Regions from separate parts of the Cohaesibacter marisflavi genome, predicted to be linked through region 1. Evidence: predicted binding sites of a transcription regulator. Region 1 holds the regulator's gene; each other region holds the start of a gene.
What was found. Region 1 encodes LexA, which represses DNA repair genes until DNA is damaged. Its sites were predicted from a motif close to TGTTCNNNNTGTGTTCNG; they were not measured.
Positions count from the first base shown of each region.

Region 1 (2,274 bases):
TTGCCTGGACGGACTATCCGGGCATATGTGTGTTTGTTTCAGCTGTCGTTGCGCGCCTCATCTGGGGCAAAGCCGGCCTGTTTGGCAAAGCTGAAGAAGGACGTTCTTTCTTCGATCCAAGCGATGCCATCAAATGGTTGCCCTTCCAGAGCACCAAGGGGCAAATTGCCCTTATCGGCGCAGGCGTTGGTCTTCTGGGTGGTTGGCTCGGCATCACTTATGGCGGCACCGGCGCCCTGTTGGCTTTCGGCTTTGCAGCAGCCAGCCTGATCCTGCTTTCGCTCGGCCTTGCTGTGCCTGTAACCCACCACATTGCGCTTCCTGCAGCCATTGCGGGCGTTGCATCTGGCAGCATGCTCTGGGCTTTGATCGTAGGCATCATTTGTGCCTTTCTGGGTGAATTGTGCGCCCGCCTGTTCCTGGTTCATGGCGACACACATATCGATCCTCCGGCTACAGCCATTGCAATCATGACCTTTGTCCTGAACGGACTGACCGCCCTTGGCTTCTGGGCAGCAATCCCTCTGCCACTTTGATCATGGATGACTGAAGCACAATCTGCTGATTTCGGCGTGGAGACTTTATTCCCCACGCCTTTTGTTTGCCACCATGTTTGACTGCCCCGTGAGAATCATGGCCTAACCCACCCCAATCAAAAGCCAAAATGTGCTCCCCGAAAGACCGGGCAACCGCACAATTCCCTCTTCCTATTGACAAATCAGGTCTTTTTCACGCTTGCAGAACACAGCAAGAACATGTATAGTTTGTTCGTGATTTGTGCCACTGTTGTTTCGCTTATGAGAACAAAGCGATCGCGGAATTTGGAGAGGGAAATGCTAACACGCAAACAGCATGAGCTGCTAATGTTCATCCATGAACGCATCAAGGAATCAGGCGTTCCCCCCTCCTTTGACGAAATGAAAGACGCTCTGGATTTGCGCTCCAAGTCAGGCATTCACCGCTTGATCACGGCGCTTGAGGAACGCGGCTTCATTCGGCGCCTTCCAAACCGCGCCAGAGCGTTGGAAGTTCTCAAGCTACCAGAAGCGCACAAACCAACGCTCAGCACGCCAAGCCGCGGCTTTTCGCCCAGTGTGGTGGAAGGTGGTCTTGGCAAATCGCGCCCGAGTGAGCCGGTCGAGCCGGAAAAGACAGAAGAAGTCTCCGGTGTGTCGGTGCCGGTCATGGGCCGCATCGCGGCGGGGGTTCCCATTTCTGCCATTCAGCACCAATCCCACAGCGTGTCTGTGCCGGTAGAGATGCTGCGCGGTGGCGAGCATTTTGCCCTTGAGGTTCGTGGCGACTCGATGATTGAAGCGGGCATTCTGGATGGCGACACAGTGGTCATCAAAAAATCAGATGACGCTGTTTCAGGTGATATTGTTGTCGCACTGGTCGACGATGAAGAAGCAACGTTGAAACGCATTCGCAAGAAAGGGGCTTCCATCGCGCTGGAAGCTGCCAACCCGGCTTATGAAACACGTATCTTCGGCCCAGATCGGGTTCGGGTGCAGGGCAAGCTGGTCGGACTGATGCGCCAATATTGACGCAAGATCTTCCAGACACATCGAGAATTCATCTAATGCGCCCAAGGGCGCATTTTTCATATCTATTCTCTCTTGGACATCAAGCGACTTTTAGCGTCTCTCCGGCATCCATGGGCGTTTGCCAACGGGCAGAGCGGCAATCGCCTCGATCTGCCAGTGTGGATTTTTCTCCGGCTCTGATGTCTTTTCTTCCCCAGCGGACCCATCAATGTCAAAATAGTCCTCAGCCAACCGCGCAAACAGACCTTGTTCATCCTGTTTATGAAGATACAGAAACTGCGCACCGGATTGTGACAACCTGTCGGCTCCGATCACGAGCGTTGGCCCCTTGCAGCTTTGGGGCACCGGCAAACGCGACACAATGATGTCTCTAAGCGCGCATTCCTCAGAAAAAGCCGACGCTTTGTTGACGATAGCCAGAGACAAATCGCTCCTCCCTGCCGCGGATGTATTCAGAGACGTCACAAAACAGGCCTGCCTATCACATGCGCTTGTTTGCGATAAGAGCAGATTTTTTTTCGGCTCTCGGTCTTGACTATCACCATCCCCCAGAGCACGCGCATCCCCATCAGCCCTTAGAACAGACCGATAGTCGAGCGTCATCCCGCGCCCCCCAGTCCTTTGCCAATGCCCCTCGATATCGCGACTGGCGACTCGGGTACCCGTCTGCGCTATCCAGATGTCAGGCTGCGGCGCAAACCACCACAGAGCGGCAGCAACAGTAAGC
Region 1 is NZ_OY762534.1:843,806-846,079, reverse strand. Features, by position in the region: gene ACKPCT_RS05065 (permease) at 1-536, shown strand, start outside; gene lexA (transcriptional repressor LexA) at 834-1,547, shown strand; gene ACKPCT_RS05055 (ComEC/Rec2 family competence protein) at 1,638-2,274, opposite strand, start outside.

Region 2 (2,274 bases), 250 kb from region 1:
AACGGTTTGGTCGTCTTGTAGGATCGCGCCCCGTCATCATAAACAAAGAGCACCTTCTCCTTGCCGGTACCATAGAGAATGACTTCCTGCGCCTTGAAGGGCAGCTCGATCCAGGGAACCGTAAGAGAGAAATCGAAATGCTTGGCCAACGCCTCCAACGTCTGGCGATAGAAGGGAGACGAGGTCTTGGACCAAGGCGCAATCGCCCCATCCTTGATGCTCCGGGAGTTGTCAGGGATGACGAGCTCGGGGCTCACCTGAAGTTCACTCCCCAGACCATCACAAACAGGGCAGGCGCCGAACGGATTGTTAAAGGAAAAGAGCCTTGGTTCGATCTCCGGAATGGTGAAACCGGAAACAGGGCAGGCGAACTTCTCCGAAAAAGTAACCCGCTTGGCTTCCCCATTCTCTTCCTTCTGATCCACCATTTCGACGATGGCCAGCCCATCGGCCAACTCCAGAGCCAATTCGAGCGAGTCGGCAAGGCGTTTCTCGATGCCTTCCTTGACCACCATACGGTGAACGACAACCTCGATATTGTGTTTGAACTTCTTGTCCAGCGTCGGCAAATCGCCGTCATCATACATCTGCCCGTCAATCCGGAAGCGCGTGAGCCCGCGCTTGACCAACTCGGCTAACTCCTTGCGGAACTCGCCCTTGCGCCCACGCACAATGGGCGCCAAAAGCAAAAAGCGGGTCTTCTCGGGCAGCTCCATGACACGGTCCACCATCTGGCTGACCGTCTGGCTTTCAATCGGCAAGCCTGTCGCCGGACTATAAGGAATACCCACGCGCGCGAACAGAAGGCGCAGATAGTCATAGATCTCAGTCACGGTCCCGACTGTCGAACGCGGGTTACGCGAGGTCGTTTTCTGTTCGATGGAAATGGCAGGAGAAAGCCCCTCAATGGAATCCACATCGGGCTTCTGCATCATTTCAAGAAACTGGCGAGCATAGGCCGAGAGGGATTCAACATAGCGTCGCTGCCCTTCGGCATAGACGGTATCAAACGCTAGCGAGCTTTTGCCGGAGCCAGACAGGCCGGTCATGACCACGAGCTGATCGCGCGGAATATCAAGATCAACATTCTTGAGATTATGTTCCCGGGCACCGCGAATCGATATCGCTTTCATCGAAGGTGCAACGGACACTTTTTTATCAATCGTCATGTCAAACAGTCTTTCTATCAGCGCGAGGCAGGCGTCTGGTTTTCACCCGACTATGCTTTACGATGCCTGGAGAGCCAGAGATCACAGCTCCCTTGGCAACGGGTCACATTTTTCTCCCGATGCAATATCGGTTTATAAAAATCAAGGCAATGGCCAATTTTGATTGCTTCCAATCATGGTCATGTTAGGCGCAGGGCTTTTATTTGTACCTGATTTGTTCTATGTTGTGAACCTATTCATTGCAACACGACTATGCAAATTACGCATGAACCAAAGGATGGGGATTGCGCCAAAGCCCATATGGAAGTCAGCAGCGAAGCCGCATATGCTGTGCCAAAACCCTGATCGGATCATCAGGACACAGCAAAGAAACAAAGGACAAAGCAATGGCCGGTAGCGTAAACAAAGTCATTCTGGTTGGCAATCTGGGAGCAGATCCCGATATTCGCAGAACTCAGGATGGCCGCCCGATCTGCAACCTGTCTGTCGCCACTTCCGAAAGCTGGAAAGATCGCAACTCTGGCGAACGGCGCGAACGGACCGAATGGCACCGCGTGGTCATTTTCAATGAGGGCCTGTGTCGGATCGCCGAGCAGTATCTCAGAAAAGGCTCAAAGGTCTATCTGGAAGGCCAGCTGCAGACGCGCAAGTGGCAGGACCAGAGCGGACAGGATCGATATTCCACAGAAGTCGTCTTACAAGGCTTTAATGGCAACCTCACCATGCTGGATAACCGCGGCGAAGGCGGTGGCGGTGGCGGATTTGGCGGCGGCCAGTCCGGTGGCGGCGATTTCGGCGGCCCTGGTGGCGGTGGTTATGGTGGCGGAAACCCGGGCGGCTTCGGCGGCGGCGGGCAGGGCCCTTCAGGGGGTGGCCAGCCTTCTGGTGGCTTCCGCGACGAAATGGACGACGATATTCCGTTTTGATGCGTATCCCATCACAGATAAAGAATCAAAAACCCGGCTCAATGCCGGGTTTTTCCTTTAAAGATCTATTTTTTAGCCAGTCGTTACAACGCATATCGGTTCAAAGGATCTCGAGTAACTCAGTGAGATGAAGTCAGCTGCGCTTCGACCGATTTGTGGTCTACATAAGACTGCGCTTC
Region 2 is NZ_OY762534.1:1,097,590-1,099,863, reverse strand. Features, by position in the region: gene uvrA (excinuclease ABC subunit UvrA) at 1-1,169, opposite strand, end outside; gene ACKPCT_RS06150 (single-stranded DNA-binding protein) at 1,556-2,095, shown strand; gene ACKPCT_RS06145 (cation diffusion facilitator family transporter) at 2,215-2,274, opposite strand, start outside.
Region 2: uvrA (excinuclease ABC subunit UvrA) is a predicted target of LexA. The motif match lies at 1,374-1,391, and genes of this name have one in related genera.

Region 3 (2,274 bases), 2.0 Mb from region 1:
TGGACTTCCTTGGCGCTCATTGAAAAATCAATACGGCTTTCGGCCTTGTCGATTTTCTTGGCGTAGGTTACGCCCTCCTCGGCCTGAGGCCGGGAGGTAAGCAGCCCGCGCGACAGGGCGCCGAGCGCCCGCACCATCAGGTCGGCTCCCAGTACCATCATCTTGTCATGCAGGTCTTCAGCCGTCATCTGTCCTGTGATTGGGATGGTCTCTGACATGCAGATGTCGCCGGTATCGAGCCCCTCGTCCATGCGCATGACCTGAACGCCGGTCTCTGCATCGCCCGCCATGATGGCACGCTGGATGGGAGCTGCCCCGCGCCAGCGCGGCAGAAGCGAGCCATGCAGATTGAGGCAGCCTTCTTGAGGCGCATCAAGAATGGCCTTGGGCAGCAACAGGCCATAGGCTACAACCACAGCCACGTCCGCATCAAGAGCACGGAATTTCTCCTGCTCCTCTTCAGACTTCAGCGATGTTGGCGTAAAGACAGGAAGCCCGAGCTGATCGGCGGCCTGATGCACCGGCGTCTTGCGTTCTTCCATGCCGCGACCGGCCGGGCGCGGTGGCTGGCTATAGACAGCGACCACTTCATGGCCTTGCCCGACAATTTCCATCAGGGTCGGAACGGAAAAATCCGGCGTTCCCATAAAGACGACGCGCAGCATGGCATACCCTCGTTGCGTTGCAGTGATGATGGAAGACCGTTACAGGACGATCTTCTCTTTCTGTTTAGCCAGCTTGGTGAATTTCTTGATCACCCGATCCCGGCGCAGCTTCGAGAGATAGTCGATGAAGAGAGCCCCGTTGAGATGATCAAACTCATGCTGGGCGCAGGTTGCGGCCAGCTCATCCAGCTCGAGGGTCTGCGGCTTGCCATCGCGATCGAGAAATTCCATCGTCACCTGTTTGGGACGATCCACTTCTGCGTAATATTCAGGGATCGACAGGCAGCCTTCCTCGTGGGTATTCAGCTCTTCAGACTGAAAAATGATCTTTGGATTGATCATGCAGATGGGGGAATTCTCTTCGCGGGACACATCCATCACGAAGAGGCGTCTGTCCACGCCCACCTGTATGCCCGCCAGGCCAATGCCCGGGGCCTTGTACATGGTTTCAATCATGTTGTCGATCAAAGTGCGCAGCTCATCGTCTACGCGCTCAACCGGAAGCGATTGCTTTCGCAGGATCGGATCCGGCAATGTTACAATATCCATCACAGCCATGAAGCTGACATAAGCTTTTCAGCTTCAAGCGTCAATCTCAAAGGCGCGAAAGAATAGGAAATTCCTATGCTTTTCTAACCAATTCCGACCAAAGCACACACATCCATGTTCACACTTTGTTTCGCTCCGCTTCCGAATCGCTCTATAGTCGCGCCATGAATGACATTGTGATCACACTGGGCCAGCATGGCATAACGACCTTCCAGATCCTGATCGGCGCCTTGGGCTTGATCGGGCTACTGGTCCTTTGGCTTCTCATCAGCCTGTCGCGGCAGAATACCGTGCGAGCGCAGGAGCTGTTTGACGCGCAGGAACAGGCCCGCCGCCAAAGAGCACAGGTGGATGAACTCTCCCGGCTTCAAGCCGAGATGACGGGCCGCATGCAAACCATGGCCGAGATCTTCTCGACACGACAGACAGAGATGTCGCAGGCTCTGACCAACCGGATGGACGGCATGGGCCACCGGCTGAGCCAGACGGTAACCAAGAGCCTTGGTAATCAACAGAAGATGACAGGCGACCATTTGCGGGCGCTGCATGAGCGTTTGGCCCTGATCGACAAGGCGCAAGGCAACATCACCGAGCTTTCCGGACGGGTGGTCGAACTGCAGCAGATCCTTGCCAACAAGCAGGCGCGCGGCACCTTCGGACAAGGGCGCATGGAAGCCATTATCGAGGATGCCCTGCCCAAGCATGCCTATGATTTCCAGTTCACCTTATCAAACGGCAAGCGGCCTGATTGCGTGATCCATATTCCCAATGACACGGCCGTGTTGGTGATCGATGCCAAGTTTCCACTTGAAGGCTGGACGGCGGTGAAGGAAGCGGCCAATCCGGATGAAGACAAGGCCGCCCGTAGCCGATTTCGCAGTGATGTCAAAAAGCATATCAAGGATATATCGGAGCGTTATTTCCTCGTGGGCGAAACGCAGGATACGGCCTTCATGTTCGTGCCATCCGAGAGCCTGTTTGCCGATCTGCATGAGCAATTTGACGATGTGGTGCAAACGGCACATCGGGCGCGGATTGTCATCGTTTCGCCTTCCCTGCT
Region 3 is NZ_OY762534.1:2,888,887-2,891,160, forward strand. Features, by position in the region: gene fmt (methionyl-tRNA formyltransferase) at 1-662, opposite strand, end outside; gene def (peptide deformylase) at 705-1,223, opposite strand; gene ACKPCT_RS14180 (DNA recombination protein RmuC) at 1,379-2,274, shown strand, end outside.
Region 3: ACKPCT_RS14180 (DNA recombination protein RmuC) is a predicted target of LexA. The motif match lies at 1,330-1,347, and genes of this name have one in related genera.